2 regions of the Pseudomonas sp. E1BtOHC1 genome follow, and region 1 is predicted to be linked to the other one. Evidence: predicted binding sites of a transcription regulator. Region 1 holds the regulator's gene; the other holds the start of a gene.
The links. Region 1 encodes sigma-54, which starts transcription at its own class of promoters, with help from an activator protein. Its sites were predicted from a motif close to ANTGGCATNNANNTTGCTNT; they were not measured.
Positions count from the first base shown of each region.

Region 2: glnA (glutamate--ammonia ligase) is a predicted target of sigma-54. The motif match lies at 10,070-10,089, and genes of this name have one in related genera.

Region 1 is NZ_CP196023.1:1,840,879-1,856,618, forward strand. Features, by position in the region: gene ACSSVC_RS08385 (class II fumarate hydratase) at 1-180, shown strand, start outside; gene ACSSVC_RS08390 (DUF2753 family protein) at 207-656, shown strand; gene ACSSVC_RS08395 (superoxide dismutase) at 658-1,269, shown strand; gene ACSSVC_RS08400 (ZIP family metal transporter) at 1,303-2,196, shown strand; gene ACSSVC_RS08405 (HPr family phosphocarrier protein) at 2,226-2,498, opposite strand; gene rapZ (RNase adapter RapZ) at 2,515-3,372, opposite strand; gene ptsN (PTS IIA-like nitrogen regulatory protein PtsN) at 3,375-3,839, opposite strand; gene hpf (ribosome hibernation-promoting factor, HPF/YfiA family) at 3,852-4,157, opposite strand; gene ACSSVC_RS08425 (RNA polymerase factor sigma-54) at 4,283-5,776, opposite strand; gene lptB (LPS export ABC transporter ATP-binding protein) at 5,959-6,684, opposite strand; gene lptA (lipopolysaccharide transport periplasmic protein LptA) at 6,684-7,229, opposite strand; gene lptC (LPS export ABC transporter periplasmic protein LptC) at 7,216-7,788, opposite strand; gene ACSSVC_RS08445 (KdsC family phosphatase) at 7,798-8,322, opposite strand; gene ACSSVC_RS08450 (KpsF/GutQ family sugar-phosphate isomerase) at 8,322-9,296, opposite strand; gene ACSSVC_RS08455 (ATP-binding cassette domain-containing protein) at 9,561-10,370, shown strand; gene mlaE (lipid asymmetry maintenance ABC transporter permease subunit MlaE) at 10,370-11,167, shown strand; gene mlaD (outer membrane lipid asymmetry maintenance protein MlaD) at 11,167-11,634, shown strand; gene ACSSVC_RS08470 (MlaC/ttg2D family ABC transporter substrate-binding protein) at 11,646-12,299, shown strand; gene ACSSVC_RS08475 (STAS domain-containing protein) at 12,296-12,601, shown strand; gene ACSSVC_RS08480 (BolA family protein) at 12,719-12,958, shown strand; gene murA (UDP-N-acetylglucosamine 1-carboxyvinyltransferase) at 12,981-14,246, shown strand; gene hisG (ATP phosphoribosyltransferase) at 14,373-15,008, shown strand; gene hisD (histidinol dehydrogenase) at 15,163-15,740, shown strand, end outside.
Region 2 is NZ_CP196023.1:1,221,571-1,237,310, forward strand. Features, by position in the region: gene glnL (nitrogen regulation protein NR(II)) at 1-473, opposite strand, end outside; gene ACSSVC_RS05680 (bifunctional transcriptional activator/DNA repair enzyme AdaA) at 844-1,938, shown strand; gene ACSSVC_RS05685 (MFS transporter) at 1,921-3,342, opposite strand; gene ACSSVC_RS05690 (LysR substrate-binding domain-containing protein) at 3,498-4,397, opposite strand; gene ACSSVC_RS05695 (acyl-CoA dehydrogenase family protein) at 4,507-6,228, shown strand; gene ACSSVC_RS05700 (CaiB/BaiF CoA transferase family protein) at 6,263-7,450, shown strand; gene ACSSVC_RS05705 (hypothetical protein) at 7,460-7,807, opposite strand; gene ACSSVC_RS05710 (chorismate mutase) at 7,886-8,440, opposite strand; gene glnA (glutamate--ammonia ligase) at 8,565-9,971, opposite strand; gene thiI (tRNA uracil 4-sulfurtransferase ThiI) at 10,304-11,758, shown strand; gene typA (translational GTPase TypA) at 11,898-13,718, shown strand; gene ACSSVC_RS05730 (YkgJ family cysteine cluster protein) at 13,825-14,268, opposite strand; gene ACSSVC_RS05735 (glycogen/starch/alpha-glucan phosphorylase) at 14,534-15,740, shown strand, end outside.

The DNA of each region.
Region 1 (15,740 bases):
CCGATCCTGGTGACTGCTCTGAACCCGATCATCGGTTATCAGAAGGCCGCAGAAATCGCCAAGACCGCCTACAAGCAAGGTCGCCCGGTGATCGACGTGGCGCTTGAACTCACTGATCTGCCACGCAGCCAGCTTGAGGTCCTGTTGGACCCGGAAAAACTCACCGCAGGCGGCGTGTAATCCCAACACCGCTTTGGAGGCTCACCATGGAGCACTGGAAACGCACGATCGAAAGGGCCAATCGTCTCTTTATGCAGGGCGAACTGGTGGACGCTCGCGAGTTCTACCTGCAGGCATTGGCCTTGGCCCAGGTGTTGTTCGAGCGCTGGGGGGATGCCGACGAGGCGGTGGCAGCCTGTGTGATTTCCCATCACAACCTGGCGGACCTGCATTTGCGCCTGAACCAACCGGAGGAGAGCGCGGAGTACCTCTGCGCGATCCATCAGCGCCTGCTGCAAACCATGCAGGACAACCGCCTCAGCCCTGCCTTGCGCGAAGCGGCTTTGCGCCAGAGCAGCAAGACCTACGTCGAACTGCTGAATTTCATCGGTGATCACGGTGAGTACCCCCGTACTCATCGTTTGCTGGACAGCAACGTCGCGGGCCTGTCAGCCGACAGCCCGCTAGCCGACAGCCCCTCTTACGGAGCCCATTGATATGTCCTTTACCTTGCCTGCACTGCCTTATGCCTATGACGCGCTGGAACCGCACATCGATGCGCAAACCATGGAGATTCACTACAGCAAGCACCACCAGACCTACATCAACAATCTCAATGCCGCTGTAGAGGGCACTGAATGGGCGGGCTGGGAAGTCGAAAAACTGGTGGCCAGTGTCCAGCAACTGCCGGAAAAACTTCGGGCCGCGGTGATCAACCAAGGGGGAGGCCACGCTAACCATTCGCTGTTCTGGGCGGTCATGACCCCAGCAGGTGGCGGTAAGCCCGAGGGTGCCCTGGGTCAGGCAATCGAGCAGCAACTGGGTGGTTTCGAGAGCTTCAAGGAGGCGTTCACCAAGGCTGCGCTGACCCGCTTCGGCAGTGGCTGGGCCTGGCTCAGCGTGACTCCGGAGAAAAAACTGGTGGTGGAAAGCAGCGGTAACCAGGACAGCCCGCTGATGAATGGCAACACGCCGATTCTCGGTCTGGACGTGTGGGAGCACGCCTACTACCTGCGTTATCAGAACCGTCGGCCGGAATACATCAATGCGTTCTACAACGTGATCAATTGGCCGGAAGTCGCGCAACGCTATCAGGCCGCGATGGCCTGATACCTCCATTCATAACAAGATCTAAGGCCGATTATGGGCACTGAAACACTGGCGATCAGCAGCGGACGGATGTTTCGTTATGCCTTCGGTTCGCTGTTGCTGTTGGCGGGGACTGCGTTGCTGGTGGCTCAAGGGCTGAGCTGGCTGAATCTGGAACCAAGGTTGTTGCGCGCCTTGCAGGGTGGCTCGATCTGCGCATTGGGCACGGCACTAGGGGCGGTCCCGGTGCTGGTGATCCGCAGAATGCCGATGGCCGTGAGCGATACGTTGCTGGGTTTTGGCGCTGGGGTGATGCTGGCGGCGACGGCGTTTTCGCTGATCGTTCCCGGTATTGCCGCCGCTCAAGACTTGGGTTTGTCTGCCTGGGGCTCCAGTGGCCTGGTTTGCGCCGGCATCATGCTGGGTGCCTTTGGTTTGTTCCTGGTGGATCGCAAGGTCTCGGGCGCGAGCCCCGAAGTCCTGGTCGGCACGGCGGAACATCCGGTGATTGCGCCACGCATCTGGCTGTTTGTCTTCGCCATCATTGCCCACAACATTCCGGAAGGCATGGCGGTGGGGGTGTCGGCAGGGGGCGGCATGGCAGATGCGGACAGCCTGGCCATGGGGATTGCCCTGCAGGATGTGCCGGAGGGACTGGTGATCGCACTGGTGCTGGCGGGGGCGGGGATGTCGCGGGTCAGGGCATTCCTGATTGGCGCCGCTTCAGGTTTGGTGGAGCCGGTCTTTGCCTTGCTCTGTGCCTGGTTGGTGAGTCTGGCGCAGGTGCTGCTGCCGCTGGGGTTGGCCCTGGCGGCGGGAGCCATGTTGCTGGTGGTGACTCACGAAGTGATTCCCGAGTCCCGTCGCAATGGTCACGAAAAGCTCGCCAGCCTCGGCTTGTGCATCGGCTTTTGCCTGATGATGGTGATGGATACGGCGCTCGCCTGAGGGGCGCTTGGCGAGTGGCCCGGAGGGGCTTACTCGCCCTCGTCGAAGTAGTTGTTGATCAATGCCACCAGCGCATTCAGCGCTTCCTGTTCCTGCTCGCCTTCGGTCTTCAGATGAATCTTGGTGCCCTTGCCTGCGGCGAGCATCATCATGGCCATGATGCTTTTGCCGTCCACCATGGATTCCGGGCTCCTGCCGGCGCGGATCTGGCAGGGGAACTGCCCCGCTACGCCGACGAATTTGGCTGAGGCACGGGCATGCAGGCCCAGTTTGTTGATGATTTCGATTTCCAGAGCTGGCATCGCGGGGTAGATCCTTTCAGCTAAGGTCGCGGTGGCGAACCTGGACGTTCTTCAGGGATTTTTGCAGGACCTGGCCCAGGCGCTCGGTCAGGTACACGGAGCGGTGGTGCCCGCCGGTGCAACCAATGGCAATGGTTACATAAGCGCGATTGCTGGCAGCGAAACGTGGCAGCCACTTGAGCAGATAGCTGGAGATGTCCTGGAACATTTCCTCGACATCGGGCTGTGCGGCCAGGTATTCGGCCACAGGTGCGTCCAGCCCGGATTGGGCGCGTAGTTCGGGCTTCCAATACGGATTGGGCAGGCAGCGCACGTCGAATACCAGATCGGCGTCCACCGGCATGCCGCGCTTGAAACCGAAAGACTCCACCAGGAACGCAGTCCCGGGTTCGGGTTGGTTCAGCAGGCGCAGCTTGATGGTGTCCCGCAGTTGGTAGAGGTTCAGATTGGTGGTGTTGACCTTGAGGTCGGCCAGATCGACGATGGGGCCCAGCAGCTGGGTTTCATCGTGGATGGCTTCGGCCAGCGAGCGATTGGCACTGCTCAGCGGGTGACGCCGCCGGGTTTCCGAGAAGCGCTTGAGCAGGGTTTCCTCGTCGGCGTCCAGATAGAGCACGTCGCACTGGATATGCCGGCTGCGTACTTCTTCCAGCAACTCGGGGAAGCGCGACAGATGGCTGGGCAGGTTTCGGGCGTCGATGGAAACCGCCACCAGAGGTTGTGCCAGTTCCGTGTGAATCAACGCGCGCTCGGCCAGCTCGGGCAGCAAGCCGGCGGGAAGGTTGTCGATGCAGTAGTAGCCGTGGTCCTCAAGAACATCGAGGGCGGTGCTTTTACCTGAGCCGGAGCGGCCGCTGACAATGATCAAGCGCATGATTACTGACCGTTTTGCTCGTCCAGGACAACCTGATACAAGGCTTCATTGCTGGTGGCACTGCGCAGTCGGTCACGGACTTCCTTGCGATCGAGCATGCTGGCGATCTGCCGGAGCAGTTCCAGGTGTGCGTCGGTAGCGGCTTCCGGAACCAGGAGGACGAACAGCAGATCCACCGGGGCACCGTCGATGGCGTCGAAGTCGATTGGAGCGTCCAGGTGCATCAGCGCACTGATAGGCGACTCGCAGCCTTTGAGGCGGCAGTGGGGAATGGCGATGCCGTTGCCAAAACCGGTGGAACCGAGTTTTTCACGGGCGATCAGGCTCTCGAAGACATCCTGCATCTCCAGATCAGGCACTTCGCGGCTGATCAGGTTGGCAATTTGTTCGAGGGCGCGTTTTTTACTGCCGCCCGGCACGTTCACCAAGGAACGGCCGGGGGTCAGGATGCTTTCAAGTCGGATCATGGGAGGGGAGTGTTAGCGACCCGTGCCTTGGAGAAGGTGGAGTTGCTTTTCCTTATGCTTTTTCAGTTGGCGGTCAAGCTTGTCCGTGAGCAGGTCAATTGCGGCATACATATCGTCATGTTCTGCATTGGCGACGACCTCCCCACCGTGGATGTGCAGGGTGGCTTCGATTTTCTGCTTCAGCTTCTCGACAGCCATGGTGACCTGCACATTGGTAATCTTGTCGAAGTGCCGCTCCAGCCGGTCGAGTTTCTCGCCGATGTAAGCGCGCAGAGGTTCAGTCACTTCGAGTTGGTGTCCACTGATGTTGACTTGCATACAGCTTCTCCTTCGTTGCCAGTGCATAACGCGGCAGGCTGGGTTGCCTGCCACCTAGACCGCGTTTGAAACCGACTTTCGACCTGTTTCAAACACACTCTGAAACGCTGTGGCCAGCCCGGCGGCTACATCAACCGCTTCCGTTCGCTGGAAGGCGCGATCCCAAGGGATTCGCGGTACTTGGCGACGGTACGACGGGCTACCTGAATGCCTTGTGCCTCCAGTAAACCAGCGATCTTGCTGTCACTCAACGGCTTTTTCTGATTTTCCGCAGCCACCAGTTTTTTGATGATCGCGCGGATCGCCGTGGACGAGCATTCGCCGCCTTCGGAGGTGCTGACGTGGCTGGAGAAAAAGTATTTCAGTTCATATATGCCCCGGGGGGTATGCATGAATTTTTGCGTGGTCACACGGGAAATGGTCGATTCGTGCATGCCCACAGCTTCGGCGATGTCGTGCAGAACCAGAGGTTTCATGGCTTCGTCGCCGTACTCCAGGAAGCCGCGTTGGTGCTCGACGATCTGAGTGGCGACTTTCATCAGGGTTTCGTTGCGGCTCTGCAGGCTCTTGATGAACCAGCGAGCTTCCTGCAACTGATTGCGCATGAAGGTGTTGTCGGCACTGGTGTCGGCGCGGCGAACAAAGCCGGCGTACTGTGCGTTGACCCGCAGGCGTGGCACGGACTCCTGATTCAATTCCACCAGCCAGCGCTCGTTGTCCTTGCGCACGATGACGTCCGGGACCACGTATTCGGCTTCGCTGGATTCGATCTGTGAGCCCGGGCGCGGGTTGAGGCTCTGCACCAGTTCGATGACCTGACGCAGTTCGTCTTCCTTGAGCTTCATGCGGCGCATCAGCTGGCTGTAGTCGCGACTGCCCAGGAGGTCGATGTAGTCACTGACCAGGCGCTGGGCTTCGCTCAGCCAGGGAGTTTTCGCTGGCAGTTGGCGCAGTTGCAGCAGGAGGCATTCGCCCAGGTTGCGGGCGCCGATGCCGGCCGGCTCGAATTGCTGGATGCGGTGCAGGACGGCTTCGATCTCGTCCAGTTCGATGTCCAATTCCGGATCGAAGGCCTCGAGAATTTCTTCAAGGGTCTCGTCCAGGTAGCCCTGATTGTTGATGCAATCGATCAGGGTCACGGCGATCAGGCGGTCGGTATCCGACATCGGCGCCAGGTTCAGTTGCCAGAGCAGGTGGCTTTGCAGGCTCTCGCCGGCCGATGTGCGAGTGGTGAAGTCCCACTCATCGTCATCGCTGCTGGGCAGGCTGCTGGCGCTGGTCTGGTAGACGTCTTCCCAGGCGGTGTCCACCGGCAGTTCGTTGGGGATGCGTTCGTTCCATTCGCCTTCCTCGAGGTTATCCACCGTGGGGGCGGTTTCCTGGTAGGAGGGTTCCTGGATCTCGGTGTTGGGTTTGGACTCTGTGTTGTCGGCCAAGGGGTCGCTGTTGTCGAAGTCTTCGCCATCTTCCTGGCGTTCGAGCATCGGGTTGGACTCCAGGGCTTCCTGGATTTCCTGTTGCAGGTCCAGGGTCGACAATTGGAGCAGGCGGATGGCCTGTTGCAGCTGCGGTGTCATCGTCAGCTGCTGGCCCATTCTCAGGACTAGCGATGGTTTCATGGCAGGGGCTTAACACCTTATTTGCCGGCGCACATGCGCCATCCACTACAGGGCGCCGGAGCGCCAAACATAAGCAAATTATATGCCTGAAACTGAAGTGTTTGCCTAGAGCGCTGTAACAATAAAATTTGTAGGGATTTATTGTTCCTGGCGCTCTGGCATCTAGCCCGACACCTCAGCCTTTACAGGCGGAACTCATGGCCCAGGTAGACTTCCTTGACCAGTTCGTTGGCCAGGATGGTCTCGGAGTCGCCTTCGGCGATCAGTTGCCCGTCATTGACGATATAGGCGGTTTCACAGATGTCCAGGGTTTCGCGGACGTTGTGGTCGGTGATCAGCACCCCAATGCCCTTGGCCTTCAGGTGGTGGATGATCTGCTTGATATCGCCGACCGAGATCGGGTCCACGCCGGCAAAGGGTTCGTCCAGCAGGATGAACTTGGGGGCAGTGGCCAGGGCGCGGGCGATTTCCACGCGGCGGCGTTCACCACCGGACAGGCTCATGCCGAGGTTGTCGCGGATGTGATTGATGTGGAACTCCTGCAGCAGGCTTTCCAGTTCCTGGCGACGGCCGGCCTTGTCGAGTTCCTTGCGGGTCTCGAGGATGGCCGTGATGTTGTCGGCCACCGACAGCTTGCGGAAGATCGAAGCTTCCTGGGGCAGGTAGCCGATGCCGGCGCGAGCGCGACCGTGCATCGGTTGGTGGCTGACATCTAGGTCGTCGATCAGGACGCGGCCCTGATCGGCCTGGACCAGGCCGACGATCATGTAGAAGCAGGTGGTCTTGCCGGCGCCGTTGGGGCCGAGCAGGCCGACGATCTGGCCGCTGTCGATGGACAGGCTGACATCACGCACGACCTGGCGGCTCTTGTAGCTCTTGGCCAGGTGCTGAGCTTTCAGAGTTGCCATTACTGGGCCTTTTGCTCGTCGGTTTTCTTTTTCGGCTGGATGACCATGTCGATCCGCGGACGTGGTGCGGTGACCGAGCTGCCATTGGCGCGACCGGCGTTAGCCACTTGCTTGACGGTGTCGTAGACGATCTTCTCGCCTTCGGTGGTGTTGCCGTCGTTGATGACCTTGGCCTTGTCGATCAGCACGATGCGATTCTGCTGAGCGTGGTACTGGATGGTCACAGCGTAGGCCTGAACCGGTTTCGGGTCGGTCTGCTTCTGCAACTGCTCGAAGTAGGCGAGGTTGCCCACCGACGTCACTACGTCGATTTCGCCGCTCTTGGCTCGGGTGATGGTCACGGTGTTGCCGGTGATCTTCATCGACCCCTGGGTGATGATCACATCGCCCTTGTAGGTGGCCACGCCGTTCTTGTCGTCCAACTGGGCGTCGTCGGCCTGGATGCGGATCGGCTGTTGGCTATCGTTCGGCAGAGCCCAGGCGCTCACGCTTCCCAGTGCTGCGCCCAGACTGAGCAAAATAGGGAGGGTTTTAACGAGCCTCATACTGTCCTCTTACGTTCGATAGCAGGTTCATCCTGCCGTCTTTCAAATACGCTTTCATTCCCTTGGCCGTAGTCACGCCGCCGGCGCCGTCGATTCTAACGGCTTGCTCGGTCTGCGCATATTGCTTCTGCGGGAATACTGTCATGCGGCTGGTGGTGATCAGCAGGTTGCGGTTGTGCTCATCGGTGCGGGAAACCCTTACCGAATCGATCAGTTCGACCTCGGTGCCGTCCGGATTGACTTCGCCTCGCTCGCTCTGGACGTGCCAGGGGAAAGTGGTGCCGCGGTACATCTGCAGGTCCGGTTTGGTCAGCAGCGTCACTTCGCTGGCCTTGACGTGCTCCACTTTGTCCGAGGTCATTTCGTACTGCAGCTTGCCGTCAGGCAGGTACTGCACGCTGCGGGCGTTGATCACGTAATAGTCGATGGCGTTCTCGTCGACCTGCACTACCGGCTTGTCGAGGAAGCGCTCTGGGCTGATGTTCCAGTAACCGACCGCCGCGAACAGCAGGGCGATGATCCCGAATATCAGGATGTTGCGAATCTTTTTACTCAGCATGGGTGGGCTCTATAGGTAAGCGGCGTTGGCTGCTTCAAGGCGGTCCTGGGCTTGCAGGATCAGCTCGCAGAACTCCCGGGCAGCGCCTTCGCCGCCGCGGGCTACGGTGGTGCCGTGGGCGTGCTCGCGGACAAAGCCGGCTGCGTTGGCCACCGCCATGCCTAGACCGACACGGCGGATCACCGGCAGGTCGGGCAGGTCGTCGCCCAGATAGGCGACCTGTTCATAGCTTAGGCCCAGTTGGGCAAGAAGTTCGTCCAGCACCACCAGCTTGTCTTCACGACCCTGGTACAGGTGGGGGATCCCCAGGTTCTTGGCCCGGCGTTCCACTACTGGAGTCTTGCGCCCGCTGATGATCGCTGTCTGCACTCCGGCGGCCATGAGCATCTTGATGCCCTGGCCGTCGAGGGTATTGAAGGTCTTGAACTCGCTGCCGTCTTCAAGGAAGTACAGGCGACCGTCGGTCAGTACGCCGTCGACGTCGAAAACCGCCAGCTTGATGTTTTTACCGCGTTGCAGCAGGTCGGTACTCATTACATCACTCCCGCGCGCAGCAGATCGTGCATGTTCAAGGCGCCGATCGGACGGTCTTCCTTGTTCACCACCACCAGGGCGCTGATTTTATGGTCTTCCATGATCTTCAGTGCTTCGGCTGCCAGCATATCGGCACGTGCAGTCTTGCCGTGAGGGGTCATGACCGAGTCGATGGTGGCGTGATGGATATCGATGGCACGATCCAGGGTGCGGCGCAGGTCGCCGTCGGTGAAGATCCCGGCCAGGCGGCCATCGGCCTCCAGGATCACGGTCATGCCCAGGCCCTTGCGGGTCATCTCCATGAGCGCGTCCTTGAGTAGGGTGCCCCGTTGCACCTGCGGCAGCTCAGTGCCTTCGTGCATCACATTCTCTACCTTGAGCAGCAAGCGGCGGCCCAGGGCACCTCCCGGATGGGAGAAGGCGAAGTCTTCGGCGGTGAAGCCGCGGGCTTCCAGCAGGGCCACGGCCAGGGCATCGCCCATCACCAAGGCAGCTGTGGTAGAGGAGGTGGGGGCCAGGTTCAGCGGGCAGGCCTCATGCTCGACATGCACATTGAGGTTGACGTCCGCGGCCTTGGCCAGCGGCGACTCAGGGTTGCCGGTAAGGCTGATCAACTGGATGCCCAGACGCTTGATCAAGGGCAGCAGGGTGACGATTTCGTTGGTGGAGCCGGAGTTGGAGAGGGCCAGGATCACGTCGTCGCGAGTGATCATGCCCATGTCGCCATGACTGGCTTCGGCCGGGTGGACAAAGAAAGCCGTGGTGCCGGTGCTGGCCAGGGTGGCGGCGATCTTGTTGCCGATGTGCCCGGATTTGCCCATGCCGACCACTACCACTCGGCCTTTGCTGGCCAGAATCATCTCGCAAGCGCGTACGAAATCTGCGTCGATATGGGGCAGCAAGCCTTCTACTGCCTGAAGTTCGAGGCGGATGGTGCGTTGTGCTGACTGAATCAGGTCGCTGGATTGGCTCATGTCTGAAATCGTATAGCCCGATGAAAAGGCGGCGATTATAGCGGTAATGAACAAATCCCTCACGCAAGTTCGTCAGCCTTTATCCGGCTGGTATTGGGATTCATCCGATTATGCCTGTCTTGGACCTGAACGTTCACGGCTTCGGCCTTGGGGGCTCCGTATCAGCAGTGATATAGTTCGCCGCCAGTTCGGCCTGCCCAGGGGCACGTACTCCCGGCAGGGAGCCAAGCGTCCGAGTGATAGGCTGCATCGCAAGGAGTTTAGATGAGTGCCGATAACGCCTACGCGGTCGAGCTGAAGGGATTGTCCTTCAAGCGCGGTACGCGCAGCATTTTCAATAACGTGGATATCCGTATTCCGCGGGGCAAGGTCACCGGCATCATGGGGCCTTCAGGCTGCGGAAAAACCACCCTGTTGCGCTTGATGGGCATGCAGTTGCGGCCCAGCAGCGGCGAAGTGTGGGTCAACGGCCAGAATCTGCCGACCCTCTCGCGCAGTGATCTGTTCGATGCGCGCAAGCAAATGGGCGTTCTGTTCCAGAGCGGCGCGCTGTTCACCGACCTGGACGTGTTCGAGAACGTAGCCTTTCCGCTACGTGTGCATACCCAACTGCCGGACGAAATGATCCGTGACATTGTCCTGCTCAAGCTGCAGGCCGTGGGCCTGCGCGGCGCAGTGGACCTGATGCCTGACGAGCTGTCCGGCGGCATGAAGCGCCGTGTTGCTCTGGCTCGTGCCATTGCCCTGGATCCGCAAATCCTCATGTATGACGAGCCCTTCGTTGGCCAGGACCCCATCGCCATGGGCGTATTGGTGCGCCTGATCCGTTTGCTCAACGATGCCCTGGGCATTACCAGCATCCTGGTTTCCCATGATCTTGCGGAAACCGCGAGCATTGCCGATTACCTCTATGTAGTAGGTGATGGCCAGGTACTGGGGCAGGGAACTCCTGACGAACTGATGGACTCCGACAATCCGCGTATCCGTCAATTCATGAAGGGCGATCCCGACGGCCCGGTGCCGTTTCACTTTCCAGCGACGGATTACCGCGCAGATCTCCTGGGGAAGCGCTGATGCGCAAAATATCGTTAATCGAGAGGATTCGCCTCTTCGGTCGTTCAGGCATCGATGTCCTGGCGGTACTGGGGCGTTCCACGCTGTTCCTGTTTCATGCGCTGCTGGGGCGTGGCGGCATTGGCGGCAGCTTTGGCCTGCTGGTCAAACAGCTGCACTCCGTGGGCGTGATGTCTCTGGTGATCATCGTCGTGTCCGGGATTTTCATCGGCATGGTGCTGGCGCTGCAGGGCTTCAATATTCTCTCCAGCTACGGTTCGGAGCAGGCCGTCGGGCAAATGGTTGCCCTGACCTTGCTGCGGGAGTTGGGGCCGGTGGTGACTGCGTTGCTGTTTGCCGGTCGTGCCGGTTCGGCGCTGACCGCGGAAATCGGCAACATGAAGTCCACCGAGCAACTCTCCAGCCTGGAGATGATCGGGGTCGACCCGCTCAAGTACATCATTGCGCCACGCCTGTGGGCGGGCTTCATATCCCTGCCGTTGCTGGCGATGATTTTCAGCGTGGTGGGTATCTGGGGCGGTTCCTGGGTGGCTGTCGACTGGCTGGGCGTCTATGACGGTTCCTACTGGGCGAACATGCAGAACAGCGTGACCTTCAGTGGTGACGTGCTCAACGGTGTGATCAAAAGTATTGTTTTTGCGTTTGTAGTGACCTGGATCGCCGTATTCCAAGGCTACGACTGTGAGCCCACTTCAGAGGGGATCAGCCGTGCCACTACCAAGACCGTGGTGTATGCCTCGTTGGCCGTACTCGGCTTGGACTTTATTCTGACCGCCTTGATGTTTGGAGATTTCTGATGCAAAACCGCACCCTGGAAATCGGTGTCGGCCTTTTCCTGCTGGCCGGCATCCTGGCTTTGCTGTTGCTTGCCCTGCGGGTCAGTGGCTTGTCTCCGACTGCGAGCACCGATACCTATAAACTTTACGCCTACTTCGACAATATCGCCGGTTTGACGGTCAGAGCTAAGGTGACCATGGCCGGTGTGACCATCGGCAAGGTCACGGCGATCGATCTGGACCGTGACAGCTTCACCGGCCGGGTGACGATGCAACTGGAAAAACGTGTGGATAATCTGCCGACCGACTCCACTGCATCTATCCTGACTGCTGGCCTGTTGGGTGAGAAATACATCGGTATCAGCGTGGGCGGGGAAGAAGCCTTGCTCAAGGATGGTGGAACCATCCACGACACCCAGTCGTCGCTGGTGCTGGAGGACCTGATCGGTAAATTCCTGCTCAATACCGTTAGCAAAGACGCCAAATGAGGAGTTTTTCGATGATCTCTATCTTGCGACGTGGCTTGTTGGTCTTGCTGGCGGCCCTGCCGTTGCTGGCCAATGCGGCAAGCACGCCTTCCGCGCATGATCTGGTGCAGGACACGACCACTCGTCTGCTGGCGGACCTGGCGGCCAATAAAGAGAAGTACAAGCAAAGCCCGAACGACTTCTACAACGCCTTGAACGGTATTGTCGGGCCGGTGGTGGACGCCGATGGCATCTCTCGCAGCATCATGACCGTGAAGTATTCGCGCAAGGCAACCCCGGAGCAGATGACGCGCTTCCAGGAAAACTTCAAGCGCAGCCTGATGCAGTTCTACGGCAATGCCTTGCTGGAGTACAACAACCAGGGCATCACGGTTTCTCCTGCCAAGGATGAAAGCGGTACCCGTACCAGCGTGGATATGCAGGTCAAAGGCAACAACGGCGCGATCTACCCGGTGTCCTACACCCTGGAGAAGATCAACGACGAGTGGAAAGTGCGCAACGTGATCATCAACGGCATCAATATCGGCAAGCTGTTCCGTGATCAGTTCGCCGACGCCATGCAGCGTAACGGCAACAACCTGGACAAGACCATCGACGGCTGGGCCGGCGAAGTGGCCAAGGCCAAGGAAGTCACCGAAGACGCCGCACATAAGGCTGCGCAATGAGCGAGTCAGCCGTACGCCTCGGGGACGCCGGGGAGTTGCTGATCAGCGGTGTGCTGGATTACCGCAGCGGCCCGGGTCTGCGCAAGCAGGGCCAGGCATTGATCAAGTCGAGCCCGGCTGCGGCATTGGTGCTGGATTGCTCGGCAGTGGAAAAGTCCAGCAGTGTCGGCCTGGCCCTGTTGTTGGCCTTCATGCGTGATGCCCAGGACCTCGGCAAGGCGGTGAGTGTGCGTGCCTTGCCCGAGGACATGCGGGAAATTGCCGAAGTATCCGGGGTCACCGAGATCCTCCTCCATCCGTAGTAACCCACATCTATATAGAAGCCCCCCGTCAGAGTCCTGCTATGCGGGGTTCGCAGGCGCGGGGCTTTTTTGTATGATGTCCGACCCGCGCGCACAGGGCGCCGATTGAGGTTGAGCATGCAGGCCAACGAAGTGAAGAGCTTTCTTGAGGGAAAGCTGCCCGGAGCTCAGGTAGAAGTTGAGGGCGAAGGCTGCAACTTTCAGCTGAACGTGATTAGCGACGAACTGTCGGCCTTGAGCCCGGTGAAGCGTCAGCAAAGCATCTATGCCCATTTGAATCCATGGATTGCCGATGGCAGCATCCACGCGATCACTATGAAATTTTTCAGCCGCGCGGCCTGGGCCGAGCGCACCTGAGCCCAAGGGCGTCGAGACTGTTATGGATAAATTGATTATTACCGGCGGCGTTCGCCTTGATGGCGAGATCCGCATTTCCGGGGCCAAGAACTCCGCGCTGCCGATTCTGGCGGCAACCCTGCTGTGCGATGGCCCGGTCACCGTGGCCAACCTTCCGCACCTGCACGACATCACCACCATGATCGAGCTGTTCGGTCGCATGGGCATTGAGCCGGTGATCGACGAGAAACTGAGCGTCGAAATCGATCCGCGCACCATCAAGACCCTGGTGGCGCCGTACGAGCTGGTGAAAACCATGCGCGCCTCGATCCTGGTACTGGGCCCGATGGTTGCCCGTTTCGGCGAAGCCGAAGTGGCCCTGCCTGGCGGTTGCGCCATCGGTTCGCGTCCGGTGGACCTGCACATCCGTGGCCTGGAAGCCATGGGCGCAGTGATCGACGTTGAGGGCGGCTACATCAAGGCCAAGGCGCCTGAAGGCGGCCTGCGTGGCGCGAACTTCTTCTTCGATACCGTGAGCGTGACCGGTACCGAAAACATCATGATGGCCGCCGCCTTGGCCAAGGGCCGCAGCGTGCTGCAGAACGCCGCCCGCGAACCTGAAGTCGTCGACCTGGCGAACTTCCTGATCGCCATGGGCGCGAAGATTTCCGGTGCCGGCACCGATACCATCACCATCGATGGCGTCGAGCGTCTACATTCGGCGATCTACAAAGTGATGCCTGACCGTATCGAAACCGGCACCTACCTGGTGGCTGCAGCCGTCACCGGCGGCCGGGTCAAGGTCAAGGACACCGATCCGACCATCCTTGAAGCCGTTCTGGAAAAACTCAAGGAAGCGGGCGCTGAAGTTACCACTGGCAGCGACTGGATCGAGCTCAACATGCACGGCAAGCGCCCCAAGGCGGTCAACGTGCGTACCGCTCCGTACCCAGCGTTCCCGACCGACATGCAGGCGCAGTTCATTTCCCTGAACGCGATTGCCGAAGGCACTGGCGCGGTGATCGAGACCATCTTCGAAAACCGCTTCATGCATGTTTATGAACTGCACCGCATGGGCGCCAAGATCCAGGTCGAAGGCAATACTGCCATCGTCACTGGTACCGAGATCCTCAAGGGCGCGCCAGTCATGGCCACCGACCTGCGGGCCTCGGCCAGCCTGGTGATCTCGGCCCTGATGGCCGAAGGCGATACCCTGATCGATCGCATCTACCACATCGACCGTGGTTATGAGTGCATCGAAGAGAAGCTGCAGATGCTCGGCGCCAAGATCCGCCGCGTACCGGGCTAGTTGCATGGGCACAAGGAGGTGCCCACAGTCGAATCTGTTCCACGTCGAGCCTGTCTTCAGGCTCGACGCATGTCTGGCGCCGTTTGCGTCCGGGCATCAGTCGCCGCATAAGGACTTACGTTACTCATGTTGACCATCGCACTGTCCAAGGGCCGTATCCTCGACGACACGTTGCCGCTTCTGGCTGAAGCGGGCATCGTGCCAACCGAGAATCCGGACAAGAGCCGCAAACTGATCATCCCCACGACCCAGGACGACGTTCGCCTGCTGATCGTACGTGCCACTGACGTGCCGACCTATGTCGAGCATGGCGCTGCCGACCTCGGGGTGGCCGGCAAGGACGTCCTGATGGAGTACACCGGCCAGGGCCTGTACGAACCGCTGGACCTGCAGATTGCCCAGTGCAAGCTGATGACTGCCGGTGCTATTGGCGCCGCAGAACCCAAGGGCCGCCTGCGTGTGGCCACCAAGTTCGTCAATGTGGCCAAGCGTTACTACGCCGAGCAGGGCCGTCAGGTAGACATCATCAAGCTTTACGGCTCGATGGAGCTGGCACCGCTGATCGGTCTGGCAGACAAGATCATCGACGTGGTCGACACCGGCAACACCCTGCGGGCCAATGGTCTGGAGCCTCAGGAACTGATTGCCACCATCAGCTCCCGCCTGGTGGTCAACAAAGCTTCCATGAAGATGCAGCACGCCCGTATCCAGGCGTTGATCGATACCCTGCGCAAGGCAGTGGAATCGCGACACCGCGGCTGATTCACATGCGTGGCCTTGAGCCGCGCCCATCTATCCGCGTCATAGCCAGAATGCTCAGGTGCCCACGCGGATGGCTTGGTAGTCTTGCGGCGCCTGAGCTTTGCAAATCCAAGCTTGCCCTTTTGTGCACTCGCCAATCATTGAGGCCTTCGCTATGACCGCTCCGACTGCAATTCGCCGACTCAACGCTGCCGACCCGGATTTCGCCCGTCATCTGGATCATCTGCTGAGCTGGGAAAGTGTCTCTGACGATTCGGTCAATCAGCGGGTGCTGGATATCATCAAGGCCGTGCGTGAGCGCGGCGATGCGGCGCTGGTGGAGTTCACTCAGCGCTTCGACGGCCTGCAAGTGGCTTCCATGGCAGACCTGATCCTGCCTCGCGAGCGTCTGGAACTGGCCCTGACCCGGATCACCGTGGCTCAGCGCGAAGCCCTGGAAAAGGCCGCGGCGCGGGTGCGCAGCTATCACGAGAAACAGAAGCAGGACTCCTGGACCTACACCGAGGCCGACGGCACGGTGCTGGGCCAGAAGGTCACGCCGCTGGACCGCGCCGGCCTGTATGTGCCGGGGGGCAAGGCCTCCTACCCGTCGTCGGTGCTGATGAACGCGATTCCGGCCAAGGTCGCGGGTGTCACCGAGGTGGTGATGGTGGTGCCGACCCCCCGTGGTGAAGTCAACGAACTGGTGCTGGCCGCCGCCTGCATCGCCGGAGTCGACCGGGTGTTCACCAT
Region 2 (15,740 bases), 620 kb from region 1:
AGCAATTGTGCGGCGCCGCGAATCCCTCCCAGGGGGTTCTTGATCTCGTGGGCCAGGCCGCGCACCAGCATCTTGCTGGTTTCTTGCTTGGACAGCTGGGCCTCTTCCTTGGTGATGCGCAGCAGCCGGTCCCGGGGGTGGACTTCCAGCAGCAACAGGGTGTCGCCATTGCTGAGGATCGGCGTCACCGCGTAGTCGACGGTCAGGGTCTGGCCGGTCAGGGCGGTGAGCATGGCTTCGCGCTTGGTGAACGGGTGCGCCTGTTCCACTGCCTGGCGCAGGGAGCTCAAGGCTTCGGCGGATTCGGTGAACAGCTCGCTGATGAATTGCCCATGGCTACGCTGGCCGCTGATGGCCAGGAGCATCTCCGCCGCCGGATTCATGTACTCAAGGCGCAGGTCGGCGTTGAGCAGGATGGTGGCGGTGGTCAGGTTGTCCAGAAGCAGACGGTGCAGTGGGTCGCTGATGGTCATGGGTAAAGGGTGACCTCTTTTGAAGCAAGACAATCCGGGGCCGGTCCCGAATTGCGCGCGCGGGTAAGGCGCTGATGTGGAGAAAATGCAAAAACCAAACCAAGGCTCCGAAAAGAAGCGTCCAAGCCCTGAAACAGCTGTTTGAAGCTCGATTGCGTGGCGCTTTGCCAGCCCTGGCGGGTATTTTCGAACCAAAATGGGCTGGGAATGGCCCCTGAGTGCAAGGTGTTGCACCAATATAGTGCATGAATCTGTATGGTGCTTGCGACTGTTCGGTGGTGTGGGAATCAACGCCCGTTTTTCAGCGGCCGCTGTCAGGGAGCGGGTTTAAAGTGCTCGAACCCAATGCTTCAAGGTTTAGGATGCGGCCATGGAAAACGCCCCCCTGCTGTTCCAGCTCCCCGATGACGACACCCTGTACCAGGCCCTTCTGGATCGCGACCCGGCCTATGAAGGCTTTGCCTTTGTCGGGGTCAAAAGTACCGGCGTGTTCTGTCGCCTGACCTGTGCCGCACGCAAGCCCAAGCGTGAGAACACGGTGTTCTTCAGCTCCATCAAGGGCTGCGTCGAAGCGGGATTGCGCGCCTGTCTGCGTTGTCGCCCCCTGGAGCGGTCCGGAGTGCAGGAGCCCTGGGTGCAAACCCTGCTGGATCAGTTGCAAAGCGATCCCGAACGCCGCTGGTACGAAGATGACCTGAGCCGCCAGGGGCTGGACCCGTCCACGGTGCGTCGCGCGTTCAAGCGCTACTTTGGGGTGACCTTCCTGGAAATGGCCCGCCTGCGACGCATGGGCCAAGGCATGCAGCAGCTGTCCTGCGGAGAGTCGGTGATCGAGGCGCAGATCAGCGCCGGCTTTGACTCCGATAGTGGCTTTCGTCGTGCCTTTGCCCGCCTGGCCGGCCAGCCGCCGTCGAACCTGCGGGGGCGCGAGCTGCTCAAGGTGGACTGGCTACAGACCCCCATTGGCGTGATGCTGGCGGTGGCGGATGCCCAGGTCCTGCATCTGCTGGAGTTTTTCGATCGTCCGGCCCTGGCCAATGAACTGCAAAACCTGCAAAAGAGCAGCGGTTCCAGCATAGGGTTCGGACGTTTCGCCCCCATCGATCAAATCGAGGCCGAGCTGCAGCGCTACTTCGCCGGAGAGTCCGCCGGCTTCCATACCCCTCTGGCGATGAACGCCTCGCCCTTTACCCGAACGGTGTGGCAGGCCTTGCGCGCCATCCCCTTGGGCAGCACCTGCAGTTATGCCGAAGTGGCGAGCCGGATCGGCTCGCCGTCAGCGGTGCGTGCCGTGGCCCGAGCCAACGGCGCCAATCAGATCTCCATCGTCATCGCCTGCCACCGAGTCATTGGTAGCGATGGCGCGCTGACCGGCTACGGCGGCGGGCTGTGGCGCAAACGCTGGCTGCTGGAGCATGAGCGCCGCATGTCCAGGCCCCGGGGCGATTCAGTGAGCGGGCTGTAGCGGCTTGCCTGAAGGACCCGGGCCGGCTTGCTCCGGGATATCCACAGGTCGCTGCAGCCGGTTGTCTGTCTGGCGCGCCAGTTCATCGGCATCCGCCTGCTCCGCCGTGGACAGCTCGGCAGCGTTGTGGCCGATGCGCTTGAGCAGCGCCAGCATGCACAGCAGCGAAACCAGGGTGTAGCAGGCCGAGGCGATGGCCACGCCGACGATGCAGCCGGTGCCGTTGAGGATGCTCTGGGCCAGTACCGGGGTGGCGCCCCCCACCAGCAGCGAGCACAGCTGATAGGAAATCGACAGCCCGCTGTAGCGCACCCGGGTCGGAAAGGCCCGGGCCAGGATGCCGCCTACCGCGCCATAGAACATCGAATGGGGCACGGTGGCCAGGCACATGCCGAGTACGGCGATCCAGTAGCTGCCGGTTTCCACGGCGAAGAACATCGCCGGCATCAGCACCAGTTCCGGCACCACCATCAACACCATGGCCTTGCGCATGTCGATGCGTGAAACCAGCACCGCCCCCAGGGGCTGGGTGATGAACTGCACCACCAGGGCCATGACGATCACGCTGAGAAAGCTGCCCTGGGTGTAGCCCAGTTCCTTGGTGGCCCAGGACAGGGCGAAGGTGCTCTTGAAGTAGGTGACGTGGATGATCGGCAGCACTCCGGCGCCCAGCAGCACCAGCCGCCAGTGGTTGCGCAGCACTTCGAGAATCGGCAGCTTGACGGTCTTCTTCTGCGCGATCAGGCGCTGCATGTCATCGGACTCTTCGAGCTTGAGGCGAATGATCATGCCGACTATCACCAGCAGCGCCGAGAGCAGGAACGGGATGCGCCAGCCCCAGAGCAGGAAGTCCGGCGCGGGCAGGGCGCTGAGGCCGAAGAACACCAGGGTCGCCAGCAGGTTGCCGGCCGGTGAGCCCTGTTGGGCAAAGGCGGCATAGAGAATGCCCTTGCCCTTGGGCGCGCTCTCGCTGGCGATCAGGATCGCCCCGCCCCATTCGCCGCCCACCGCGATGCCCTGGATGATGCGCAAGGTCACCAGGGCAATCGGCGCCCAGATGCCGATCTGCAGGTAGCTGGGCAGCAGGCCGATGCAGGTGGTGGCCACGCCCATCATGATCAGGGTGATCACCAGGGTGGTCTTGCGGCCGATTTTGTCGCCCATGTGGCCGAAGATGATGCCGCCGATGGGGCGCGCGACAAAGCCGGCCCACAGGGTCAGGAAGGACAGCAGGGTAGCGGTGCCCGGGGGCAGGTCGGCGGGGAAGAAGACTTTGCCGAACACCAGGGCGGCGGCGATTCCGTAGGCGTAGAAGTCATACCACTCGATGGTGGTGCCGATGAACGAGGCGATGCCCGCCTTGCGGGCTTTCTTGTGGGCGGCAGCTTCCAGGGCGGCGGTCATGTGCAACTCCTGCTTGTTATTGTTATGGGCACCCGCGCAGGGCACGTGGGCTTCATGCAAGGCCCGACCGCTGGGAGCCTATACAGGCAGGAATCGAAAAATATAATGATTAAATCTTATGGTTTGATACGTGATTTCGTATCGCCGCGTGGCGCTCACTCCCCTGTGATTGCCGGTTGCAGCAAGGCCCGGAACATGGCGAGGAAGCTGTCGGCTGCGGCCGAAGGCTGGTCCGCCAGATGGATCGCCAGGATCTCTGAAGGCGCGCCCTTGCCTTCGATCTCGCAGTAACGCACTCCCGGTTGGCCGAGCAGGGCCAGGGTCTGGGGCACCAGCGCCACCCCCATCTCATGGGCCACCATCGCCACCACGGTTTGCCAGAGCCGAGTCTCGTGACGGATGCGCGGGCTGAATCCGGCGGCCACGCAGCGGGCGATGATCAGGTCGTGGTAGTGGGGCGAGACCTCCCGTGGAAACAGGATGAAGTCATCATTGGCCAATTGCCCCAGGTCGACTTGCGCCTGTCGGGCCAGCCGGTGGCCCTGGGGCAGGCAGCAGAGAAAGGGTTCGGCCAGCAGTGTCTCGCTGTGGATGCCGGCGGCGAAGGTGCCACCGTGGACGAAACCGATATCGATCTGGCCCCGCTGCAGGGCCTGGGCCTGAGCGGCGCTGTTCATTTCCATCAGCACGATCTCGGTGTCCGGATGATCGCGCTCGAAGGCCTTGACCGTCTGGGGCAGGCCGCGGTGCAGGATCGAGTTGACGAAACCCACACTCAGGCGTCCGGCAAAGCCTTCGGCCGAACGCTGGGTCAGGCGTCGTGCCTGGTCGGCCCGCAGCAGTAGATAGCGCGCCTCGCCCAGCAGCACCTGACCGGCGTTGGTCAGGCTCACTGACTTGTTGTTGCGGTTGAGCAACTGGAGATCCAGTTGCCCTTCAAGCTTCTTGATATCGAAACTCAGCGCCGGTTGTGAAATGCACAGGCGCGCTGCGGCCCGCCCGAAGTGCAGTTCCTCGGCCACGGCGACGAAGTAGCGCAGCTGTTTGAGGTCCATGTGATCCTGCCTCTACGATCTGGATTACTTATCGTAGTTGATCAATTTTGTATTAGATACTTATCGAAGGCGGCTCTAGTCTCGGCCTACAAAAATCAGGAGACGCGCCATGACCGCCGAGCCCCGCCCTATTGAAGACCGCCTGAACATCCCCGACAGCCGTGGTATCAACCTGTTTGAATGCGACGCCGGCCTGGGCGCATTGCTCAAGGTCTACCTGCCGCCGGAGGTCTGCCAGCAGTGGCTGCCGACCTTGCAGCGCCTGGGCGCCCGGGCCGGTGGCGAGCTGGATGCATTGGCCCTGTCCGCCGACAAGCACCCGCCTGTGTTGCAGCCCCGCACCCGCCGCGGCGAGAACCTGCAAAGCATTGCCAAGCACCCGGACTATGTCGCCCTGGAGCGGGTGGCCTACGCCGAGCTGGGCCTGGCCTCCATGAGCCATCGCCCTGACGGGCCGCTGCCGCTGGTCAAGTACGCCCTGACCTATCTGTTCGTCCAGGCGGAATTTGGCCTGTGCTGCCCGGTGAGCATGACCGACTCCCTGGCCCGCACCCTGCGCAAGTTCGGCGCGCCTGAGCTGGTGCAGCGTTATCTGCCGCAGCTGCAGTCCCAGGATTTCGACGAGCTGTTCCAGGGGGCGATGTTCATGACCGAGCAGGCCGCCGGCTCCGATGTCTCGCGCACCGAAACCCGCGCCCGGCTGGAAGACGGCCAATGGCGGCTGTACGGCGAGAAATGGTTCTGCTCCAACCCGGATGCCGACCTGGCCATGGTCCTGGCGCGCCCGGAACAGGCGCCTGCGGGCATGGCCGGGGTCACCCTGTTTCTGCTGCCGAAAGTCCTGGCCGACGGTTCGCGCAACCACTATCGGATTCAGCGCCTGAAGGACAAGCTGGGCAGCCGCTCCATGGCCAGTGGCGAGATCACCCTGGAAGGCGCCAGCGCCTACCTGATCGGCGAGGTCGGTCGTGGCTTCCAGCAGATGGCCGACATGGTCAACATGTCGCGGCTGTCCAACGGCGTGCGGGCGGCGGGGCTGATGCGCCGCGGGGTCAACGAAGCGTTGTTCATCGCCCGCCAGCGCCGGGCCTTCGGCAAGTACCTGATCGAGATGCCGCTGATGCAGCGGCAGTTGCTGAAGATGATGCTGCCCACCGAGCAGGCGCGCTCGATGTTCATGCAGATCGCCAGCTTGCTGCCCCGGGCCGATGGCGGTGACGAGGCGGCGCGCAAATGTGTGCGGATTCTCACCCCGCTGATCAAGTTCCGCGCCTGCCGCGACGCTCGGCGGGTCACCGGCGATGCCATGGAGGTGCGAGGTGGGGTCGGCTACATCGAGGAGTGGAGCGATGCCCGGCTGGTACGCGATGCCCATCTGGGTTCGATCTGGGAGGGCACCAGCAATATCGTCGCGCTGGACATTGCCCGGGCGGTGACCCGTGAGCAGGCGCTGGAATCCTTGCAAGGCTATCTGACGGCACTGCTGGTCGAGGCCGATCTGCCGGACATCAGCCGCCGGCTGTTCGATTCGGCCCTGCTGCGCACGGTCACTGGCTTCAGTGCGGTGGCGCAACAACGGCGGGATGAGCAGGTGCGGCAGTTCGGCAGCGTGCTGTATCACCTGACCAGCGCGATCTTCATGGCCTGGGAGGCCGTGCGCCAGGCTCCGGATTATCGACGCCTGGCCCTGGCTCATCTGGTGCTGGCGCACAGGGTGCTGCCACGGGACCCCTTGAGCCTGGAGCCGGCCATCGATGCCGAATTGCTGGCGCGCCTGGCCAATGAGAGCCCGCTGTCGCAAGCCGAGGCCATGCAGTTGCTGCCGGCCTGATTGGCCGTCCCTTTCCGATGTGCGGAGTACCTGGATGAAGCTTGCCCAAGGGGCCCTGGCGGGCCTGAAAGTCATCGATCTGAGTCGCGTGCTGGGCGGTCCCTACTGTACCCAGGCCCTGGCCGACCATGGCGCCGAAGTCATCAAGCTGGAGCCTTTGAGTGGCGATGAGACCCGGGGTTGGGGGCCGCCGTTCGAAGGCGACGACGCCTCGTACTTTCGCGGCATCAACCGTAACAAGCAGGGGATTGCCGTCGACCTGTCGCGCCCCGAGGGCCTGGCCCTGCTGATGCAATTGCTGGAAGGCGCCGACGTGCTGGTGGAGAACTTCAAGCCCGGCACCCTGCAACGCTGGGGCATCGGTTTTCAGGAGGTGCTGAGCCCGCGTTTCCCGGGGTTGATCCATTGCGCGATCTCCGGCTTTGGCGCCGATGGCCCCCTGGGCGGTTTGCCCGGCTATGACGCGGTGATCCAGGCCATGGCCGGCTTGATGAGTGTCAACGGTGAAGGCGAGGGCGGGCCATTGCGCATCGGCCTGCCGATCGTCGATATGGTCACCGGGCTCAATGCTCTGGCGGGGATTCTCCTGGCCCTCAACGAACGTCAGCGCAGTGGCCTTGGGCAGTCTCTGGATATTTCCCTGTATGACTGCGGTGTCTCCCTGCTGCACCCTCATCTGCCGAACTACTTCGCCTCCGGCAAGCCCCCGAAACGCACTGGAAATGCCCATCCCAACATTGCCCCTTACGACAGCTATTGCACGGCTGGCGAACCGATCTTCCTCGCGGTTGGCAATGATCGACAGTTCGCCAGGCTGTGCCAGGAACTGGGGGCCAGCGAGTTGCTGGAAGACCCGCGGTTTGCCGATAACGGCCAGCGCTCGGTCAATCGCCAGGCCTTGAAGCAGGCGCTGGAGCGGCATCTGGCTGCCCACGATGGGGCCTCGCTGGCGCCGCGGCTGATTGGCCTGGGAGTGCCTTGCGGTTCGATTGCCACGGTGGATCAGGTGGTGGCTCATCCCCATACCCGGCATCGCGGCCTGTTGGTGGAGATGGGGGATTATCGGGGTGTGGGTTCACCGGTGAAGCTTTCGCGCACGCCGGCCAGTTATCGCAGTGCGCCGCCGGCCCTGGGCCAGGACACCCGCGCGGTGCTGCAGGGGTTGGGGCTGGATGAGTCAACTATCGCCAAGCTGTTGGCCAGCGGGGTGGTGCGCGGTTGAGGTTTGCGCTCAACGACGATGGGCTCGCAGCAGGCTGAAGGTGATGCTCGGACTCTGTTGCAGCACCCGCGCGCCGTCGAGGATCTGCACCGCCAGGCGATGTTGGCCGCGGTCGATATTCACCAGCGGCAGCTCGGGGCCTCGGCTGGGGCTTCCATAAGGCTGGTCGTCCAGCAGCAGACGCAGGCGATGCTGCGGCTGCAAGTCCGGGGCTAGCGTCACCTGCACATTGAAGCTGCCGTTGTTGGCCCGCAGCGCGCCGTGGTCTGGCACGCCCTGCAACTGCAGTTGTGTGTAAGGCTCTGCGCTGGCGGGCAGCGCCGTTATCCACAGCAGGCAAAAAACAGCGATGCGCATCACGGTGATTCCAGCCCATTACGGGTGTGCGGTTGAAAGGCTCAGCATAGGGCGGCGTGAGGCTGGGCGCGGGCGCGGTTAACCTTTGAACACACATAACTCAGCGGTAGCGCGAATCATTGCCAGCCGCCGCAACGGGTCGCTGCTGGCGGCCTGATTGGCCTGGGCCAGCCATTGCGGGCATTGGCGATCACCGCGATGGGAGCTGAAGTCGGCCAGTTGCTGCAGCAGGCGTTTTTGTAACTGATCGAGTTGTGGGCGGATCTGTCCGGCCAGGTCCTGGCGCGGCGTTTCCGGCGCCAGGCCTTGCAGGTGCCAGCTGGACAGCCTGGCGTACTGCAGCAGTTTGTTGGCTTCGATCTGGGCGGCGAAGAACTGCCCGACCGTTTCCTCACTCAGGTGATAGGTGGCGGCCTGGGCCGTAGCGCCGGCAATCACCTGCTGTTCCCGAGGACGGTCCTCCACCGCCTTGTGGCTGTCCCATTTGCTCAGGGCCACCTGATCGGCAATTGCCAGGCGTTCGCCGATGCTGTCCAGCAATGGGGCGAGAGCGGCGGGAGCTTCGGTGGCGCAGGCGGCTGTAGTGAGCAGGCTGCAGGTCAGGGCGAGGCACAGATTGAGGCGCGAAGTCATGGGTGGGCTCGGCTGATAAGAGAAGGTCGGCGCCCATGATGCACGCAACCACCCCGGGCAGGGCAAATGCGCGGGCATAAAAAAGGCCTCCCGAAGGAGGCCTCTTGATCACGCGGCTTGCGGATCAGCAGCTGTAGTACAGCTCGTATTCGAGTGGGTGTACGAAGGTACGGACCTTGATCTCTTCTTCGCTTTTCAGGGCGATGTAAGCGTCGATAAAGTCGTCGCTGAAAACGCCGCCTTTGGTCAGGAACGCACGACCTTTGTCCAGCTCTTCCAGGGCTTCCTTCAGGCTGCCGCAAACTTGTGGAATCTCTTTGGCCTCTTCAGGCGGCAGGTCATACAGGTTTTTGTCAGCAGCGTCGCCAGGGTGAATCTTGTTCTGGATACCGTCCAGGCCGGCCATCAGCAGAGCAGCGAAGGCCAGGTACGGGTTGGCAGCCGGGTCCGGGAAACGGGCTTCGATACGGCGGGCTTTAGGGCTCGACACGTAAGGAATACGGATCGAAGCGGAGCGGTTGCGCGCCGAGTAGGCCAGCATGACCGGGGCTTCGAAGCCTGGAACCAGACGCTTGTAGGAGTTGGTTGCCGGGTTGGTGAAGCCGTTCAGAGCCTTACCGTGCTTGATGATGCCGCCGATGAAGTACAGGGCGGTATCGGACAGGCCGGCATAGCCTTCACCAGCGAAGGTGTTCTTGCCGTCTTTCCAGATGGACATGTGCACGTGCATGCCCGAGCCGTTGTCGCCGTACAGTGGCTTAGGCATGAAAGTGGCGGTGCGACCGTAGGCGTCGGCCACGTTGTGCACGACGTATTTCAGGGTCTGGGTTTCGTCGGCTTTCTTCACCAGGGTGTTGAACTTGACGCCGATTTCATTCTGGCCGGCAGTCGCCACTTCGTGGTGGTGAACTTCAACGGTCAGGCCCATTTCTTCCAGTGCGTTGCACATGGAGGTACGGATTTCGTGGTCGTGGTCGAACGGTGGAACCGGGAAGTAGCCGCCTTTGACGCCTGGACGGTGGCCCTTGTTGCCGCCTTCGATGTCCTGGTCGGACATCCAGGAACCTTGTTCGGAGTAGATCTTGAACATCGAGCCGGAGATGTCGGACTTGAATTTCACTTGGTCGAAGATGAAGAACTCTGGCTCTGGACCGGCGAATACGGTGTCGCCGATGCCGGTGGCTTTCAGGTGCTCTTCGGCGCGCTTGGCGATGGCGCGTGGGTCGCGGTCGTAACCTTGCATGCTCGAAGGTTCGATGATGTCGCAGACCAGAATCAGGGTCGGTTCTTCGGTGAACGGGTCCAGCACGGCGGTTTCGTCGTCCGGCATCAGGATCATGTCGGAGGCTTCGATGCCTTTCCAGCCAGCAATGGAGGAGCCGTCGAACATCTTGCCGGATTCGAAGAAGTCTTCATCCAGCGCATCACGAGCCGGCATGGTCACGTGATGTTGAGTGCCCTTGGTGTCAGTGAAGCGCAGATCAATCCATTTGACGTCATGATCTTTGATGAGTTGAACCGACTTCGACATAGTGTCCTCCGGGGTGGCTTCGGGCTTGGTGTTGGAGTGCCCTTAGAATGTGGGTGATGCCGGCGCGAATACTCTGCCATGGCAACCTGCCTCACAAGGGAGCAAATTGCATGCCAGTGCCCCGAGATGGGTTTTCTGCCCCAAAATCACGCTTTCTGCAGCGGATTTGGCGTAATGCCGGCATTTGGCGCACTGCAATGTAGCGTCTTCTTTGATAAATGACCCGTTTTGGTGCATTGAAAACCTTCTGCACATTAACTGGTTAAACCTTGAGCAATTTCCGCTATAATCCGCGCCCCCCTTTTTCGGCTGGCCCAGCGCGCGCTGTTTTCATGAAACTAATCGTTAAAGTTTTCCCGGAAATCACCATCAAGAGCCGCCCGGTACGGACGCGTTTCATCCGTCAGTTGGCCAAGAACATCCGTGCCGTGCTCCGCGATCTGGACCCGGCCGTGGTGGTCAATGGTGTGTGGGACAACCTCGAACTGGAAACCGCCCTCAGCGAGCCCAAGGCCCTGAAGGACCTGACCGAGCGCCTGAGCTGCATGCCCGGCATCGCACATTTCCTGCAGGTCGACGAGTACCCTCTGGGCGACTTCGACGACATCGTTGCCAAGTGCAAGCAGCACTTCGGCGAGGCCTTGCCCGGGAAGATTTTTTCGGTGCGCTGCAAGCGCGCCGGCAAGCATGAATTCAGCTCCATGGATGTGGAAAAGTACGTTGGCAGCCAACTGCGTCGGCAGTGCGGCGCCGCCGGCATTTCCCTGAAAGAGCCGGAAATCGAAGTGCGGATGGAAATTCGCGACCAACGGTTGTTCGTGATCCACAGCCAGCACAATGGCATCGGCGGCTACCCGCTAGGCGCCCTGGAACAGACCCTGGTGCTGATGTCCGGCGGTTTCGATTCCACCGTGGCGGCCTACCAGATCATGCGCCGCGGCCTGATGGGGCATTTCTGCTTCTTCAATCTGGGCGGACGTGCCCACGAACTGGGCGTGATGGAAGTCGCGCACTATATATGGAAGAAGTACGGCAGCTCCCAGCGGGTGCTGTTCGTCAGCGTGCCGTTCGAGGAAGTGCTCGGGGAAATCCTTGGCAAAGTCGACAACAGTCATATGGGCGTCATTTTGAAGCGTATGATGTTGCGTGCCGCGTCGAGCATCGCCGACCGCCTGCACATCGACGCGCTGGTGACCGGCGAGGCGATTTCCCAGGTGTCCAGCCAGACCCTGCCGAACCTGTCGGTAATCGACTGCGTGACCGAGAAGCTGGTACTGCGTCCGCTGATCGCCAGCCACAAGCAGGACATCATCGACCTGGCCGTCGAAATCGGTACCGCCGACTTCGCCAAGCACATGCCGGAGTACTGCGGGGTCATCTCGGTGAACCCCAAGACCCATGCCAAGCGCCATCGCGTCGAGCATGAAGAGAAAGAATTCGATATGGCGGTGCTCGAGCGTGCGATCGAGCGGGCCAAACTGGTGCCGATCGATCGAGTGATCGACGAGTTGGGCCAGGATTTGCAGATTGAAGAAGTCAGTGAAGCGCTGGCCGGTCAGATCGTCATCGACATCCGTCACCCGGATGCCGAGGAAGATGACCCGCTGCAGCTGCCTGGCGTCGAAGTAAAAGCGCTGCCGTTCTATGCATTGAACGCCCGCTTCAAGGAACTGGACCCTACGCGCCAGTACCTGCTGTATTGCGACAAAGGCGTCATGAGTCGCCTGCATGCTCACCATCTGCTCAGTGAGGGACATGCCAATGTGCGCGTTTATAGACCGAGCTAAGTGCCCGGGGATGTTCGCCTGTGGCTTGCGTCACCGGCCCCCCGACGCCGCCGTCCAGCTGTAACGGCCAGGCCTGAATCTATTGTTAATCGCTGCCAGCATTTGTCAGCACACCGAATCCTCTGATCGAGATACACAAGTGATCGAAAATCTACGCAACATCGCCATCATTGCCCACGTTGACCATGGTAAGACCACCCTGGTAGACAAACTCCTGCGTCAATCCGGCACCCTGGAGCGCAACGAGCTCAACGACGAGCGCGTGATGGACTCCAACGACCAGGAAAAAGAACGCGGCATTACCATCCTGGCCAAAAACACCGCCATCAACTGGAACGGCTACCACATCAACATCGTGGACACCCCGGGCCACGCCGACTTCGGCGGCGAAGTTGAGCGCGTAATGTCCATGGTCGACTCCGTGCTGCTGCTGGTCGACGCTCAAGACGGCCCTATGCCGCAAACCCGTTTCGTGACCAAGAAGGCTTTCGAAGCCGGCCTGCGTCCAATCGTGGTGATCAACAAGGTTGACCGTCCGGGCGCGCGTCCTGACTGGGTTCTGGACCAGATCTTCGACCTGTTCGACAACCTGGGCGCCACTGAAGAACAGCTGGACTTCAAAGTCGTCTACGCCTCGGCCCTGAACGGCATTGCCGGTCTGGACCACACCGAAATGGCTGAAGACATGACCCCGCTGTACCAGTCGATCGTCGACAACGTACCTGCGCCGGCTGTTGACCGTGACGGTCCGTTCCAGATGCAGATCTCCGCACTGGACTACAACAGCTTCCTGGGTGTGATCGGCGTTGGCCGTATCGCTCGTGGTCGGGTCAAGCCGAACACTCCAGTCGTGGCTATCGACGCCACTGGCAAGAAGCGTAACGGTCGTATCCTCAAGCTGATGGGTCACCACGGTCTGCACCGTGTGGACGTTGAAGAAGCGGCTGCAGGCGACATCGTGTGCATCAGCGGTATGGACTCGCTGTTCATCTCCGACACCCTGTGCCACCCGGACACCGTCGAGGCGATGAAGCCTCTGACCGTTGACGAGCCAACCGTTTCCATGACCTTCCAGGTCAACGACTCGCCATTCTGCGGTAAAGAAGGCAAGTTCGTGACGTCCCGTAACATCAAGGAACGTCTGGACAAAGAGCTGCTGTACAACGTTGCTCTGCGCGTTGAAGAAGGCGACTCGGCCGACAAGTTCAAGGTTTCCGGCCGTGGTGAGCTGCACCTCTCGGTACTGATCGAAACCATGCGTCGCGAAGGCTTCGAAATGGCTGTAGGCCGTCCAGAAGTGATCATCCGTCTGGTTGACGGCGTGAAGCACGAACCGTTCGAAAACGTCACCATCGACCTGCCGGAAGAATCCCAGGGCAAGGTGATGGAAGAGATGGGCCTGCGTAAGGGCGACCTGACCAACATGGTGCCGGATGGCAAGGGCCGTGTACGTCTGGAATACAACATCCCTGCTCGCGGTCTGATCGGTTTCCGTAACCAGTTCCTGACCCTGACCAACGGTGCTGGCATCCTGACCTCGATCTTCGATCGTTACGACGTGATGAAGTCCGGCGACATGTCCGGCCGTCAGAACGGCGTTCTGGTTTCGGTTGAAACCGGCAAGGCACTGACCTACTCCCTGGAAACCCTGCAGGCGCGTGGCAAGCTGTTCGTTGAACACGGTCAGGAAATCTACAACGGTCAGATCGTTGGTCTGAACAGCCGTGACAACGACCTGGGTGTGAACCCAACCAAAGGCAAGAAGCTCGACAACATGCGTGCTTCGGGCAAGGACGAAACCATCGCCCTGGTTCCACCTGTTCGCTTCACCCTGGAACAGGCTCTGGAATTCATCCAGGACGACGAGCTGTGCGAAGTGACGCCTAAGTCCATCCGTCTTCGCAAGAAGATCCTGGACGAAAGCGAGCGTACCCGCGCTGCCAAGAAAGCCAAGAACTGAGTCTTTAGTTCCGGCTGAATGAAAACGCCCCCGGCCTTGCGGTCGGGGGCGTTTTTTTTGTGCCGGTTTTTTGTGCGCGGGGAGGGCTCCCGCTAGCCGATCGGGCTCAGAAGCGTTCCAGGGTCCGACTGCTGGTATTGGTCGGGCGCTCCTGGGGCTTGGGCTTGTAGGCACAGTAGCCCGGACGTGGACCGATCTTCGGGTGGTTGCGGCAGGTGTCCGGGCGCTTGTCATAAATGGTGCACAGGCGGCTTTTACGATCCAGATACAGGCAGTCGTTGTTGCTCATGCGCTGCAGGGTGAAGATTTCCGACTTCTGGTTGTAGCGCTCGACGATGCCTTCTTTCTGCAGGCGCTTGGCGATGTTCTTCGCCGGTTCGCCGCGCTCGAATTCGTCGACGATGCCAATGCGGATCAGGTCCTTGATCTTCACTTCCACCGGCAGGGTGCAGCAGCTGGACATGCAGGAACCGCACATGGGCGCGGTGTATTTGGCCCAGGTATCGAGACGGTCGATTTCCGCGGCGGCGATCAGGTTGGACTTCATCAAGGTGGTGGTTCCGGCATGTTCCAGGGCGCGCGATCATACCGGGACTGGTGGATTTTTGAACGACTTTAGGTCGGATTTTTCTTTCGTGCTTGGCGATTAGTCCCTGGCGGCACGGCATCTGCATCTTTTTCCCCGCAGGCGCAGAAGACTCCCTCTTGAGCCGAGCCATTTGAAACAGCGCCGAACCAGAGCCTTCGCTCCGTGTCAGACCGACTAGGCTCAGACCATTCCATGCTCACTGTGTATCTCGTCAGAGGTCGTATCGATGACTCAGGAATCCCTTGTTCGCGACGCTGAGGTGGCCGCCTTTCGCGAAGCCGTCTTGACCAAACTCACCTACGCGGTAGGCAAAGACCCGGATCACGCCTTCGACCACGACTGGTTCGAGGCCATTGCCCTGGCTGCGCGGGACCATATGGTCGACCACTGGATGGATCACACGCGACAGATGTATCGCAAGGGGCAAAAGCGGGTGTACTACCTGTCCCTGGAGTTCCTGATCGGCCGCTTGCTGTTCGATAGCCTGAGCAATCTTGGCCTGCTGGACGTGGCCCGTGAGGCCCTCACCGATCTGGGGGTGGACCTGGAGCGCATCCGCTTGCTGGAGCCCGATGCGGCCCTGGGCAACGGCGGCCTGGGGCGCCTGGCGGCGTGTTTCATGGAGAGCATGTCGACTCTGGGCCTCGCCGGTCACGGCTACGGTATCCGTTACGAGCACGGTCTGTTCCGCCAGGCGATTGTCGACGGCTGGCAGCAGGAGCAGACCGAACACTGGCTGGATTTCGGCAACCCCTGGGAGTTCGAGCGCCCCGAGGTGATCTACTCCATCGGCTTTGGCGGCAGCGTCGACACTGTGACCGACGAGGCGGGCAACACTCGCCAGGTCTGGTGGCCGGCGGAAACCGTACGGGCAGTGGCCTACGACACCCCGGTGGTGGGCTGGCGTGGGGCCAGTGTCAACACCCTGCGTCTGTGGCGGGCCCGGGCCATGGAGGATTTGCACCTGGAGCGTTTCAACGCCGGAGACCACCTGGGCGCCGTGGCAGAAGTGGCCCGGGCCGAGAGCATCTCCCGGGTGCTGTACCCGGCCGACAGCACCGAGGCGGGCCAGGAGCTGCGCCTGCGCCAGGAGTATTTCTTCGTCTCGGCGTCGTTGCAGGATTTGCTGCGGCGCCACAAGAACATGCACGACTCGGTGCTCAGCCTCGGCGAGCACGCGGCCATCCAGCTCAATGACACCCACCCGTCGATCGCTGTGGCCGAGCTGATGCGCCAATTGGTGGACCTGCACGGCATCGCCTGGGATGCGGCGTGGCAGATCACCGTGGAAACCCTGTCCTACACCAACCACACCCTGTTGCCCGAGGCCCTGGAAACCTGGCCGGTGGGCCTGATGGAACGCATGCTGCCACGGCACATGCAGATCATCTATTTGATCAACGCCCAGCACATCGACTCCTTGCGGGCCAAGG